Regions from separate parts of the Paenibacillus sp. UNC217MF genome, predicted to be linked through region 1. Evidence: predicted binding sites of a transcription regulator. Region 1 holds the regulator's gene; the other holds the start of a gene.

The links. Region 1 encodes LexA, which represses DNA repair genes until DNA is damaged. Its sites were predicted from a motif close to CGAACATATGTTCG; they were not measured.
Region 2: the regulator LexA is predicted to act here: its motif matches at 2,080-2,093, upstream of BP95_RS0129045 (DNA polymerase IV).

What each region holds. Positions count from the first base shown of each region.
Region 1 covers NZ_KK366027.1:783,156-790,924, reverse strand. The annotation lists gene BP95_RS0119530 (thiamine pyrophosphate-binding protein) at 1-115, opposite strand, end outside; gene BP95_RS34060 (hypothetical protein) at 981-1,094, shown strand; T-box leader at 1,399-1,653, shown strand; gene trpS (tryptophan--tRNA ligase) at 1,759-2,745, shown strand; gene BP95_RS0119515 (LysE family translocator) at 3,259-3,891, shown strand; gene BP95_RS0119510 (DUF817 domain-containing protein) at 3,951-4,769, opposite strand; gene lexA (transcriptional repressor LexA) at 5,144-5,773, opposite strand; gene BP95_RS0119500 (LysM peptidoglycan-binding domain-containing protein) at 6,050-6,412, shown strand; gene BP95_RS0119495 (DUF896 domain-containing protein) at 6,592-6,807, shown strand; gene BP95_RS0119490 (hypothetical protein) at 6,872-7,402, shown strand; gene BP95_RS0119485 (HAD family hydrolase) at 7,459-7,769, shown strand, end outside.
Region 2 covers NZ_KK366031.1:139,429-147,197, forward strand. The annotation lists gene BP95_RS0129035 (TlpA family protein disulfide reductase) at 1-203, shown strand, start outside; gene cimA (citramalate synthase) at 286-1,899, opposite strand; gene BP95_RS0129045 (DNA polymerase IV) at 2,189-3,496, shown strand; gene BP95_RS0129050 (ferredoxin) at 3,612-3,845, shown strand; gene BP95_RS0129055 (CHASE2 domain-containing protein) at 4,109-5,965, shown strand; gene BP95_RS31655 (FecR family protein) at 6,058-7,769, shown strand, end outside.

The sequences.
Region 1 (7,769 bases):
AAATCCGCTTAACGCCCCATAATTTCAGTTGGTTGATAATCACATCCGCAACCTTTTGAGTTTCGGTTCCTTCCTGCAATTGATTTCCTTTGGCAACTTCCGGGAATATACTCATTTTGGCGCCAGCTCCTTGCCTTTTTCTTAGTATGGATGCGTAGCCTGTTTATTATGAACAAGCTTGGATGAATGTTACGGATGCTTCGTTGGTTTTGATAGTGAGGGATTAATCGACCTTTCGAGAATGGGTCAAGAAGTAATCGGCACTTTCTACAGTCCATAAAATGAGGCAAGTAGGTAGCCGATGTTGAAGTAGAGAATGAGCTGTATAAGCGCACTTGTTAGGTCGTTTTACCTATGTGTCGGTGCATAGAAGCTGTAGGCTATCTGATGATAGCTTGGAATCGGGAGTTGAATACGGTGTCTATCCAAAAACAATGAGCATGGTTTATAGCGGAATATGAAACAGGCTTAATAAAGCACTGCGGGAACGGAAGTCTGTGGATCTTAGTATTTTTTACAATGAATAGGGTATAGCCGAGACACGCACATAACTACCTTAATACTATATGTATTGTATCTAGCGAGAGGAGGGCATCTCAAATGAGTGAAATTGGTCATCATCATCGCTTTACTTCTACAGCCATAATATTGGTTCTGTTTATTTTGTTGGTCATCGTACTCTGTGGCAGCTTTTGTTAATTTGATAAAATGATCTGAGCTCACACAATTCCCCCATAGGCATTTCACGAGGATCAAATTTACTAATGACGCATCTTCAGTATTGATAACTTGAATATCCTGTTGTCGAGGGGGCATAAAGGCCAGTTCGAATAAGAGCCAATTCAATGGACGGAGTCGTGGAATTCTACCCTTTGAAGGGGCAACACCGCCTAATTAATTCAGTATAGGAAATAGCCGGGTCAGAATGAAGGTAACATTTATACGATGTAAATGTGCCAAACGAGAGGAGGTTAACGCATATGGGTGAAGTTGTTGGAGGTTTCTCATGTGGATTTGGAGGTTTCACTTCGATTGGTGTAATCTTGGTCTTGTTCATTTTGTTGGTTATCATTTCCCGTTCATTTATTTTTTAGCATCTAAGTAGACTGATTTCATAGCTCTGTATCTGTACACTGCAAATCTGTTTGAAATACTGGTGTTGTGCTGGCACACCGGTAAGCAAATAAGAGCCGTATGGGCATCCCCCGGCTCTTATTTCTTTTTCCTAGATGTAATTTTCCATTATCCCCTAAATTCATCCATAGCGGGATCCTTCGTAAATACAACAGTATTTGGATCGATTCAATCAAATGATTCCCAACGAGCTGCGAAAGATGCAATTTTATTTGATTTACTGATTGTTATCCATTATAATACTTTCAATTATATATGAACGGATCAACGATGTTGATGAAGAGCAAGTACGTATCAGATAATGAGGTTCAGAGAGTCGGTGGATGCTGTGAACCGATCCTCACCTGATGCCGAATGGGCTTCTGAATCGCTCCGCTGAATTGAGTAGGCTTTGCCGGGATTCTCTCTCCGTTATCATGAGAGGAGTATCGTATTGATGGTTAAACCATCTTGCCGTACTTTAGAGTGAATCGCTAACAGCGATTAAAAAGGTGGTACCACGAAAACCTCGTCCTTTATTGGGCGAGGTTTTTTTATATTACTTGAAAGGGGTGATGGCCATGGATGATGGTTGGTGGATCACAAGATTGCATTTCAGAAATAACATTATGAGGAGGAACATAAGTGAAAGAACGAATTTTGACAGGCGATCGGATTACAGGAAAACTGCACCTTGGCCATTACGTTGGCAGTTTAAAAAATCGTGTGGAGTTGCAAAACCAATACGAAACTTTTTTAATACTTGCAGATGTTCAAGCCCTGACTACTCATTTTGAAAAACCTGAATCAATTAAACAAAACTTGCGCAATGTGGCATTGGACTATTTATCAGCAGGTATTAACCCTGATAGCGCAACAATATTTATTCAGAGTTTGATCCCAGAGATTGCTGAGTTAACCACTTATTTTTCCATGTTTGTTACGGTCAATTCGTTACGTCACAATCCTACTATAAAAGCGGAAGCCACAGAACGTGGATTCCATGATATGTATTACGGATTCCTGGGCTACCCCGTAAGCCAGGCGGCTGATATTACCTTTTGTAAGGCGACTTTGGTTCCAGTAGGAGAAGACCAAGTTCCTCATATCGAACAAACAAGGAAAATTGTCCGGCGGTTTAACCAACTTTATAAACCTGTGTTAGTGGAACCAAAACCACTTGTAGGTGATGTTCCACGACTGGTCGGATTAGATGGAAATAATAAAATGAGCAAAAGTCTAGGTAACTCGATCAATTTGGACTCCACTCAAGAAGAGGTTAGTGAGAAGCTAAAGAAAGCGACAACTGATCCTGCGCGGATCCATAAAACGGATATCGGACATCCTGAAATTTGCCCAGTCTACGCTTATCATCAAGCATTTCGTAAAGAAGGCTCCGATGAGATTTATGAAAGTTGTAAAAAGGGGCAGATTGGATGTATGGAGTGCAAACGAAAGATATCGCAAAGTATCAACCATTTACTTGAACCAATGAGAGAACGGAGAAGAATGTATCAAAACGAACCCAAAAAGATCGATGAAATTCTTATGTCGGGTACAGAAAAAGCACGCCTTGTAGCAAAAGAAACGATGTTAGAAATACGTGATGCAATGAGTATGAACTATTTCTAAGCTGATTGTTTGTTGTACCCAATAGAGTATTAACTTTATACATTCAACCCTACGCTAAGATATTGTGTAAAAGATAAACAGCCAATTTCCTACATGTTAGGGGAATTGGCTGTTTGCTCAGTTATATCACTTGGATGAAATAGCGTACTTAAATAGAACGCAAGTTCACAGATGGGAATATAATCGATATATAACATTATTTGCAGTTGAGTTGGTTAAACGAGGTAAGGAATTTAATGTAGTGCATTATCTGATCACCCAGGAACGATTGTAACGAATTTATCTCAGAATTTATCGGAAGAAGAAATGCGCTCAAATGGAGCTTTTGAGTAGTTAAATATGATGAAGTATTTGGTTCTCTTACATACATATCAATAGTGGTTCATTTTTAGTATATGTCAACTTGCCTAAATATTTTCAAGTTTGTCATGCATAAATATATAATATTATGTATTTATATAGTATAGTGTATATTGACTAGCAACTATTACATATAGAAAGTAGTGTTGGAAATTGAATCTTTTCTTCACGTATTTACTAGCGGGGCTTGCCGTTGCAATGCCTGTAGGCGCCATGACCGTTGAAATGACGAAGCAAGGGATGAAAAAGGGTTTTATGCATGGCTGGGCTGTTGGATTAGGTGGAATGACCATTGATTTTCTATTAATCGTTGCCTTATATATGGGCTTGGCTTCCGTGCTTGCCATCCCTGTTATTCAAATCCCTATGTGGCTCATCGGAGCATGTTTTTTAATTTATTTAGGCTATGATTCCATCAAAAACTCGGATCAAGGCATTACATTGGCTGGCGATAAACCGAATGCATCATTTTTCAGTTCCTACCGAAATGGACTGCTCGTCGCTATATCGCCAGGTAATCTTGTGTTTTGGATTTCCGTTTTTGGTGCGGTGCTATCTGATTCGTATGATACGACACAACCGGCTAAATTTCTAATCGTAGGTGCAGGAATATTAGCTGGTATCCTCCTCCATGATGTTGGGTTGCTTGCCATTGTGGCTGTCACGAGAAGAGTAATGAGCCGAACTATGATTAAGCGGATGTCTATTATCGCAGGACTGATTTTATTTGGGTTCGCGGGGTATTTCTTATATGAGTTTTTAGTAGCAATTCAAGGAATACTGTAACAAAACCTAGAGCTGTTAGGGCTCTAGGTTTTTTGCTTTTGTATTTAAAAGATTGCGTTTTACTTCTGAAATGTCGACTCATTGAAGCGAGTATGACTATTTCTCTTGAAGTGTCCTCCTTTTACATGCTTCAGATGGGCGACGATCATGAAGGAAACGATGACAAGCAAAAACCATGAGCTGAATTTTCCCCACTTTACGAGATTCCAGCCGTTCGTCTGATGTGGATAATACCATGCGCCCAAGAAAGTCCCGATGTTTTCAGCCACCCATATAAAAAATCCGATTAAGACGAACGACAGAACAATCGGCATTCTTCGTGTCACGCCTAATACGGTATATTCCACGTAGGTTCTAAAGAAGATGACGAATAGCAAAATCATCAAAACCCAACGCAAATCGTAAATGAAGTGATGAGTCATGAAGTTGAAGTAAATCGCCGCACCTAGCGGAATCGTTAACCAAGCAGAAGGGTATCGATTTACCTTGACCTGCAGTCGTCGCCACGCTTGACATAAGTAACTTGCCACACTTGCGTACATAAATCCGCTATATAGAGGAACACCCAGTATTTTAGACCAACCGTCTTCCGGATAGCCCCATGATCCCATGTGGATTTTAAATATTTCAAGTGCAAGACCGATGAAATGGAACATACAGATTACTTTACATTCATCCATTGTTTCTATCCCAAACCGGATCATTAGAACCTGCGCCAAGATACAAACAAGCAATAGGAAATCATAGCGATGCATAAATGGAATGTCTATGATCTTCGTGAGTGCCAACATCGCGAAAATATAAGCGGGGAACAAGCAGGACATTGCCTGGTGCCAGCCAAAATTGAGGAATGATTTTAGTTTGAAAAAGTTATTCATAGTTATCTCCTACCTTGTGTTCGTGAAAATGAATTTTGAACAGTTATACGAGGTGTATCATTAGGTATTATCCTATTCAAATAAATACTTTTAGTCAATAAAAAATTATTGTTATACAATAAATATTTATTGCTAAAGTTGATGTGTGTATATATTCGATGTGGTATAAATCTCTCGAACGATTAGGGTTTATAAGAGTGAACAGTGGTGAGGTTGTTTCGATGAAGATAAGGAGAGAAAGTCGAATTTTATGAAGCTTCTTTTCTAGATGAGATTGTTCAGGTACTGTTCAGCAAATGATATGAAATAATAAGAAAGCAAAAATGCCTCGCTCCCTTCTTAAAAAGAAGAGAACGAGGCATCAATGTAATGTCTTAATGAAAATCACGGAACAAACCAATAACTTTGCCCAGAATCGTTACATGCTGTAAGCGAATCGGTTCATAGGTTGGATTCTCAGGCTGCAAGCGGATATGATCCTTCTCACGATAGAAAGTCTTAACCGTTGCTTCATCTTCTTCAGTCATGGCTACCACGATATCACCGTTGTTCGCTGTCTGCTGCTGACGCACGATGACAAAGTCGCCATTATGTATACCAGCCTCAATCATACTATTACCCATGACCGACAACATGAATACATTCTCGTCATCTCCCACCATATGCATAGGAAGAGGGAAGTAATCTTCAATATTCTCTGTTGCGGTAATTGGCTCGCCTGCAGTTACTTTCCCAACGACCGGCACGCGTGCGAAGGAGCGAGAGAAGTCTGTTGAACGTTCAGATTGATCATGGCTAAGCAGTTCAATAGCACGAGGCTTCGTAGGGTCACGTCGAATGAATCCCTTCTTCTCGAGTCGATCAAGATGACCGTGAACAGTGGAACTGGATGCTAGACCAACGGCTTCGCCTATTTCACGAACAGAAGGCGGATAACCTTTAGCTCGAACTTCATCACGTATAAAATCAAGGATAGCTTGTTGACGACTTGATATTTTAGACAAGGGTATCAACTCCAATGAATACTCTTTTGACAAAATTATACCACAGAACCTCCGTTCGTACAAACATAAGTTCTAAAGATTCTGAAGAAAAAGATTGTGAGAAGTTCGTAAATTACGAGAGAGAAACAAGAGAAAGTTAAATGAGGCTAAATGCTTATTTTTCGATAATATAAAAAGGGGAACGAACGTTCTAAAAAGGCATTGACTCAAACGTGTGTTCGTGTTAGATTAAATTATACAAGATAACAGAACAAGTGTTTGGGAGATGAGTCATTTATGATGTATACAACATATCGTTCAATCTATAAGGTGTCGACAACAGCTTCACAACCTATTCAGAAGAAGCGTTTGTTTCCTTTACGTGTTCGATTCATCATGAGCCTGATTGTATTGTTGTTCATTACTTGTGGAAGCATTGTTCAAGCGCTTGGCATGGATGATAGCCAAACGGAAATTGTAAATGGAGCTGCTGTGGAGCGCGTACTTGTTCAGCCTGGAGATACACTCTGGGGGATTGCATCCTCTTATAAGCCAGAACATACGGATACGCGTCAGTTTATATATGAAATCGTTGAGATGAATCAATTGAAAGGTGATATCTTACCGGCAGGAGAAGTATTGCTCGTTCCGATCCGATGAGTCGGGGTCATTGTCGAATTTACGGTTGAGAAGCTTTGCATTCCTATACATAAGAGCAGAAGGTAGGAGGCCCGAAGAGGCCTCTTTTTTGCGATATAAAAGCTTTCTTGCTGCTTGCTTGACAAGCTGTTACCTCCATGTCAAAGTAGAACATATGCTTACACACATGGAGGTACCTGATGAATATCGACAAGCTTATTGCACGAATTAATGAATTGGCCCGCAAACATAAGACAGTTGGGCTGAGCGATGAGGAAATGGAAGAACGCGCGAAACTGCGCGAGGAATATTTGGTTCTATTCCGCAAGCAGGTACGCAATCAATTAGACACTATTCGCTATGTAGAAGATGAAGAAGGAACAGATAACTCTGGATCGAACGGGATCGTTCATTAAATGAACCTTCATCGATAACGATGGATTCACATTATTCGTTTACTATACAGGGGGTTGCGAATTCATGTCTCGCAGTTGGGAACGTAAAGTCCGTCAAAATAGTGAAAAGTTAAACAAACAGCGAATGAAGCAAGGCAAGCCGACGTTCGCTGCTGGCAAGCCTGCACACGAAGAGTTTAAAGGACGCAGCTTCATTATGCCAATCGCTTTAATCGCCTTCGCCATTATGTATGGATTGTTGGGCGGTATCATTACGGACAATCAATATCCAACTCTATATTGGATCACAATCGTGTGTTACGTCGGATTGGGGATTATATTATTCCTGAGAAGACCATTTCTTCGTGTTGGAGCAGGTGAGGTATCTACGATTCGCTGGAATCGTCTCCGTACTCTGTCTGCAAAGGATATGAAGAAAATTGCGATCCAACCTGGTTATGTTGTTATTGAACACACGGGGAAAGGTGCGAATTGGATTTTCTCGCGAGTGCTGAATCGTTATGATACGAATGCAATGGGGGAACGTCTTCGTTCCTTCGCAAATCAACATAAGATTGAATTCGAAGATACATCGAAGAAAGACTCGAAAAAATAGAGAAATCCGATATAGAGGATTCGTTATCATTGTCGCTGTGATGGGAGAGATGAAACTTGGCTATTCGTGCTGTACTGTTCGACCTGGATGATACTTTGTTATGGGATGAGCGTTGTGTTGAGGAAGCTTTTGCTGCAACTTGTAAATACGCGCAAGATAAGACTGGGGTCAATGTAGAACAATTGGAAGCATTGGTTCGTCAAGCTGCTCGTGAATTGTTTGCCTCTTATGAGACTTATCCTTTCACACAGAATATTGGGATTAATCCCTTTGAAGCGCTGTGGGGGAGATTTGCAGAGGGAGAACATCCTGAATTTCGATTGTTGGAACAGCTTGCGCCGATGTATCGACAATCTGCATGGACACA
Region 2 (7,769 bases), on a different contig from region 1:
GAGCCAAAGAATTCGTGTCTGCCTTTGGATTCACGAATCCAGTGCTCTTGGATACCGCGGGGAAAGCTTTCAAGGCGTATAACGGAATTGGATTTCCTACCAATGTATTGCTGGATAAGAATGGGGTAATCCGGCAGCGTTACGATGGCATAAGACCTCCAGCTGAATTAGAAAAAGCGATTCAACAAGTCATAGAGGAATAGAAAAACGAAAAATGAAAACAGCCGTAACCTCTTCGTTAAAGTGGTTATGGCTGTTTTCGTATTCCGGATATATCGCATTTTATTAGTGATTGACGAGTCCGACTTGTTCTTTTCGTTCAGCGGATGTAGCGACTTTCTCTTGACCGATGAGTGCATAACGAATACTGTCAATAAGTGCTTCCCAGCTCGCTTCGATGACGTTGCTGGAGACGCCAACCGTACTCCACGTATTGCGCGAGTCTGTTGATTCGATAAGCACGCGTACCTTGGCAGCCGTCGTATTATTCTCATCGAGCACCCTTACCTTGTAATCGGTGAGGTGCATGTCGGCGATGGAAGGGTAGTGACGGCTCAGTGCTTTGCGCAATGCGCTGTCGAGAGCGTTCACAGGACCGTTGCCTTCTGCAGCCATGTAGATCGACTCGTCATCAATTTGCAGCTTCACAATCGCTTCCGATACAACGGAGCGTAATGAAGATTTTTCAACTAGTATTTTGAAAGATTCGAATGTAAATGGATCTTCGGCTTGACCTGTAGCCTGGCGCAACAACAGCTCCAACGAAGCGTCAGCACCTTCGAATTGATATCCCTGATGCTCAAGCTCCTTGATTTTCTCCATAATGGCCCTCGTTTCAGGCTTCGTAGGGTCAAGCTCATAGCCCAATTGTTGTGCTTTGGATAGTACATTGCTCTGCCCTGCTAGTTCTGAGACGAGAATTCGCTGCTTGTTGCCAACCAGCTCAGGCACGATATGCTCGTAGGTACGGGCATCCTTCATAATCGCGGACACGTGGATTCCACCCTTGTGGGCGAAGGCTGCATTGCCGACATAAGGCTGATTCACAGGCATCGTGACGTTGGCAATTTCGCTGATATAGCGTGCAGCAGGTGTCAACGATTGTAGTTGCTCTGCGTCAATACAAGAATAGCCCATCTTCAATTGAAGTGTTGGGATGATCGAGCACAAATTGGCATTGCCGCATCTCTCGCCATATCCGTTAATGGTGCCCTGCACTTGGGTAACACCCGCCTCTACCGCAGCAAGTGTGTTCGCTACAGCAAGCTCACAATCATTATGAGTATGAATGCCGAGCTTCACTTGGACGTGATTGTGTACGTCACGAATAATACTGCCGATCTCGCCAGGAAGCGTTCCGCCATTCGTATCGCACATAACGACCCAATCAACTCCGGCTTCTTGCGCCTTGCGTAGTACAGCAAGCGCATATTCTGTATTGTTCTTGTATCCGTCGAAGAAGTGCTCAGCATCCAACATGACTTCAAGCCCTGCTCGCTTCAGATAGGCGATGGAATCATAGATCATAGCTAGGTTCTCATCCAGCGTAGTTTGCAGCGCAGTGTGTACGTGGAAGTCCCATGACTTCCCGACAAGCGTTGCGGCAGGAACGTTCGCTTCGATTATCCGATTAAGGTTCGAATCCTGTTCGGCCATTGAGTCTTTGCGGCGAGTGCTGCCGAATGCTGTTAGCTTCGCATTCCATGAATATGCCGCTACTCGTTTGAAAAATTCTATATCCTTGCCATTGCTGCCTGGAATGCCGCCTTCAATGTATGTGACGCCAAGCGCATCAAGTTTGCGCGCGATCTTGATCTTATCGTCTGCAGACAAGCTAATCCCTTCGCCTTGGGTGCCGTCGCGAAGTGTAGTGTCAAAAATAGAAATGACTTTCGACATTCTCGGAACCTCCTTCAGTTTTGCAAGGATGAATATGGAAATAACTATTTCCCTATTATAGCACTGCTTTTTTGCTTGTATAGACGTATTTTCATAAATGAATCACTGTTTTTTTTCCAACGGGAGTCTTGAATGAGGCTTGCAACCGATCAGAGATATCGGTAAGCTTAAGAATTAGGAAGAACAATTGTTCGAATAGATGAATTGATCGATTAACGAATCTGTATATATTTTACAATTAAATTATGGATGAGAGGTATCATTAATATGTTAGGAAGGAGGACAGTGTATGAACGAGAACGAAACCTCGCGTGATAACATACAACAATATTATCCGACCAAGGGTCGCGTCATTCTGCATCTCGATATGAATGCCTTCTATTGCTCTGTACATGCCGCAGAGGAGCCGGAGAAGTATCTGGGGAAGCCAACAGCAGTTGCAGGAAGTATGGAATTGCGCAAGGGGATCATTGTTACTTGTTCTTATGCAGCCCGTAAGCTTGGTATTCGAACAGGAATGCATGTAAAGCAGGCGATGCGGCTATGTCCTCACTTGATTGTCATTCGTCCAGATTTTTATTTATATCGGAAGTACTCGAGAGCCTTTATAGACATTGCACGCAGCTATACCCCACTGGTGGAAGTGGTATCGATTGATGAGTGTTATATGGATATTACTGGATCCAAAATATTCGGAACACCGCTCGATATCGCGAATGAACTTCAGACACGAATCCGGGAAGAATTAAGTTTGCCTTGCTCTATAGGTGTCGCGCCTAATAAGCTGCTGGCGAAGATGGCCTCTGATATGAAGAAGCCAAACGGCATAACGATCCTTCGAATCCGAGATGTACCTCAGCAATTGTGGCACAGGCCATGCGGGGAGTTGTTCGGCATTGGGCGGAAGACTGCAGATAAGCTGTCACGGGCAGGAATACGAACCATCGGAGAGCTTGCCCATGCTGATGAGGGGAGACTTGTTTCTTTATTTGGCATACAGGGACATTGGATGAAGCAGGCGGCACATGGTTTGGATGACGGGCAGGTGAAGGCGGAACGCGAACAGAGCAAATCGATCGGTCATACGACCACTTTGCCTAGGGATGTGGAATCGAAGGAAGAAGTAAGAAGGGTTCTGCTGAACTTGGCTGATCAAGTTGCTCGTCGGATCAGGAAGCAGAAGTTGATGGCGCAAACGGTGCAGCTTACGATTCGTAATCCGGAAATGAAGACGATTACGAGGTCGAGCACGCTTCAAGGGCCGACAGATGATGCGGACATCTTGTTGGATGAAGCATGGAAGCTCTATGAACGACATTGGACTTCAGGCAGCCCTATTCGACTGCTGGGGATTACGGGTCAAAATCTAGTACCGAAGCAAGAGGCAGCCGTTCAGTTGGATCTGTTCGACTTCGAGCGGCAGCCGAAGCGGGAGCAATTGATAGAGACGATGGATCGGATTCGAGATAAATATGGAGAGAATGCGATTGTTACGTTAGGAATGATAGGGGATGATCCATCCTCATTGCTTCGCAACCATCGTGTACGAGGGACTTCACTCCAGACGGATACGCTGCATGAATCAGGCGACGAATAATAATTTCCAAATCATTTAAAAAAGTTGGAAATCGTTTGAATTCCAAGCTTGTTTGTATTATATTGATAACGGAGGAACCAAGAAGATCTGTAACATTACAGGAGGGAACTAACCAATGGCAAAATATACTTGGGTTGATAAAGACACATGCATCGCTTGTGGCGCATGTGGAGCTACTGCACCTGACATTTACGACTACGACGATGAAGGTATCGCAGAAGTTATTTATGAAGGTGATAACAACCAAGGGGTAACCGCTATCCCTGACGATCTGTTCGACGATCTGCAAGATGCTGCAGATGGCTGCCCAACAGATTCTATTAAGATTGCGGACGCACCATTTAACTAACCTACTGCAAGCTGTATACTCACATAGAGAGAGAATACCTACACGATCCCCGCGCCTCCCGCGGGGATTTTATTATATCTGCTCACCCCATCTAATTACTGCGTCAAAGCAAAAATTCGCAAAATTCGACAAAATTCAACTTGAAATTGCCCATATCATCGTATACGCTCATACAATATGATAGATTAAATATAGCAGAGTATATCAAACTGTAATTCTCAATATATGGGTTCATGCCTTCAAATGAAGCAGGTGATATCGAAATGAAAAAATTTGCCGTCCCGTCATTGGTTGTTATGATACTGACGATGGTTACGGTATATGGGTACAGTAATGGGACAGGCGGCGTGTTTCATATGGCAGAGCAGGCATTTCGTGATGCCTTGCGTACGAAGAGTATTGAAGAACGCCAACCAGATGATCGAATTAAGATGATTACGATTGATGAGCCTTCCTTGGCACAGATGGGCTCTTTCCCATGGCCACGATCCCATTATGCTGAATTAAGCGCGAAGTTGATGAAGGCTGGAGCTAGGGCGGTCATCATCGATATACTTATGCTAGATCCTTCCCAGAATGAGAGGGACGACCGAACCTTATCTGAGCAATTGAATACATATCCAACCATTTATTTGCCCGTGCAAGTATCCCTTCTTCCCTTACAGGAACATGCGGATTCTCTCCGGGCGGAAAGTGTGGAACGGCCTCCATCCTCCATTCAAATTGGTGAAAGTCAGCTTGGACATGTGAATGTACTGCCTGATGGAGATGGTGTTATCCGCAAAATCTGTCTTGGCATTCCGGATGAGCGGGGAAGTATGATTCCCTCGATTGATATTTTAGCGGCGAATCAGCTGCTGCCGGAAAATGAACAGATTTCATGGGATGAGACAAGTGGAACATGGTATAGAGGAGCAAAGCGAATTCCAACTGATGATCGTGGGCAAGCTGCTTTTGATTATTTCTCTTCTATATATGGAAGCAGTGAGGAGGACGTGGACGGATATGACCGTCAGTCATTCGCTGATGTATGGAATGGCACGGTTGATCCTTCTTATTATAAGGATTCTGTCGTGCTGATAGGTCCATATGCTGCGTCTTTGAGCGACCGGCATATGACACCGCTTAGTCGATCCATGACATTGTATGGTGTTGAGATTCACGCGAATATGGTTCAATCCCTGGTAGAAGGCCGCTTCTATAAGGAAGCGCCAATCGCATGGAACGTTCTTGCCTTGTTCATTGGCATTGGTGCCGTAGTCTGGAGTGCATCGCGAATTCGGGGAATTCGAGGGGCAGCAGCTACTATAGGCATCGTCTTGCTATTTACGCTCATATGGATTGGGATTTACGAGAGCGGCTCTGTCTTCATTCCTTACTTTACCGAATTGTGTGGAATGGGGGCTTCTTATATTCTCATTGTCGCTTACCGTGGTCGGGAGGAACGGAGAGCAAGACAGCATGTTGAAGATCTATTCGGCAGATATGTATCACCCTCCGTAGTAACGAAGCTGTTGGAATCACATGAGCCTGTTAAGGCAGGTGGGGTACGCACGGATATTACAGTGATGTTCATTGATGTTAGAGGATTTACCCCATTGTCAGAACGATTGGCACCAGAGTCAACGCTTCAGCTCTTGAATCAATATTTGCATCTGTGCGCTGACACGATATTTAAGCACAATGGGACATTAGATAAATTTATGGGTGATGGCGTTATGGCGATCTTCGGAGCTCCATATCACCTTGATAATCATGCGGATCATGCAGTGCGTGCCGCATTAGAGCTTCAGCGCTGTGCTGAGGAATTGCGTGCACGGCTAGCGGAAGGTATTGAGCTTAGTGATCGATTTGGGATCGGCATTGGCATTCAGAGTGGGGAAGCGATTGTGGGCAATGTTGGTTCAGAGAAGCTACGCTTGGACTACACGGCGATTGGAGATAGCGTCAATGTGGCTTCACGCTTAGAATCAAGGGCTTTACCAGGGCAAATCGTGGTTGGGGAAGGTACGTACGTGCGAATATGCAATCGCTTCGACCTGGCAAAGATTGGACCCCTCCAATTAAAGGGGAAGTCCGAAGAAGTAATGGCATATGAAGTGTTATCAGAACGAGAATGAGTCAGAACGAAGGGGACCCGTCAGTATGTTCATGCTGACGTTGTCTGACACCTGAATTATATGTGATGTAAGGAGAGCATGGAGGAATGCAAATGAATCGCTTGTTGCAAAGCAGCCTCGCCTGTATGGTTGTATTTTTCACTCTATTTGGAACTGGATCATGGGGAACCGTGTACGGTGCAGAGGCTCCTGCCAAAGCTGTACGAGTAGGTGTTGTGAAGGAATGGAAGGGCAGTGTATACGTAACGAAGGCAGGAGGGGACAAGGCGATCCAAGTGTTCAAGAAGATGAGCATTAATCAAGGTGATCGTCTTCTCACGGGAGATAAATCACGCATTGTTATTCAATTGGCCGGTGGGGATAAAGATGATGAGCTGACCATCGGGGCGAGTGCAGATGTTAGTTTTACAGAACTAAAAAAGGACGGCGGTGTAAAAACACGCATCGGTGTATGGGCTGGCTCTGTATTTGCCAAGGTAAAGTCGATTGCGGGAATCGATGATCGGTTCGTCCTTGAGACGCCGACGACTGTTATGGCGGTGCGCGGAACACAATTTGGGGTTAAAGTGCATCCGTTCAATGGACTGACCCAGTTGTATGTTACAGCCGGTACGGTACGTACCGAGTACCCAATCAAGATAAGCAGCGATGCTGGTTCTCTTAACAATCGGCAAGGGGCGAAGCTGGATTCAACATTCGGCAGAAGCAAGGTCGTAACGATAGGCCATCATGATGTATTTCCGGCACAGACTGCGGCGTTCTCGGAATCTGAGCAGGGCATTGGAATGAAATATGGATATGCGGATGCGATAACATTGCTGGATCAATGGGACATGGCCATTGTTCAGGCGATGATTGCGGGTGCGTCAGATGCAGAAGATGAGAATAAAGCGATGAGGACTCATTGGTTAGCGGAAAAGTGTGAAGCAGTACAAAAGCAGTTGCGCTCTTGTGATGCACTTCGATCGTATGGCTTGCTGCAGGGCAAATACGGTGGGATTCTGCCGATTGGATCCATTCAGATGATCGGTGATATTTTGAACAGCGGCAAGAGTGAATCGATTCTGTTTGAGACTCGAGCAGCCCATAATGTGAGTGATTTTATTGCATATGTGGTCCGTACTGCGGTTGAACATGGCAAGCTGACCGAACAGGAGGCAAATCGGACTGGACTGCCATGGAAAACAGCCAAGCTCATGTTGACAAAGGAGGAAGGTCAGCAGCAGTCTCTTATACGTAAGCATGTTGAAGAACAGGTTAAGCTGGGAGTGCTCCAAGACAATGTGTCTCTTCCTAAGGAAGGAAGCAATCACTCGCTTGAAGAGCAGCGGATGGCTGCGGAGTTTGAAGAGCTGGCCAAAATAGAAAAGAACTACGAGGACTCTCTTGGTTCGGAGCATGCAAAACAGCAATTTAAAGAAAATCTGAAAAATGCCCGCTTGGAAGTATGCCAGAATGCGTACGAAAACCGAGTTTGCCAGGAAGCGGACAAAAATAAAGGCGATACCCAGGGTGGAAAAATGAATCCTAATCCGAATACGCCAGATCCAAGTAAGCCGGACCCAACCAAACCAGATCCGAAGCCAGATCCAAAACCGGATCCGAAGCCAGACCCAGGCCCAGATCCAAAACCAGATCCAAAACCAGATCCAAAACCAGATCCAAAACCAGATCCAAAACCACAGGAGCATGTTCTCGAACTGGCTGCCAATGTAGATCAAGTCAAGCCAAATGAGGATTTCGTTGTGTCGGCAGTACTGAAGCGACTTACATCACCGATTCCAGCGGCAACACTGCAATTTAC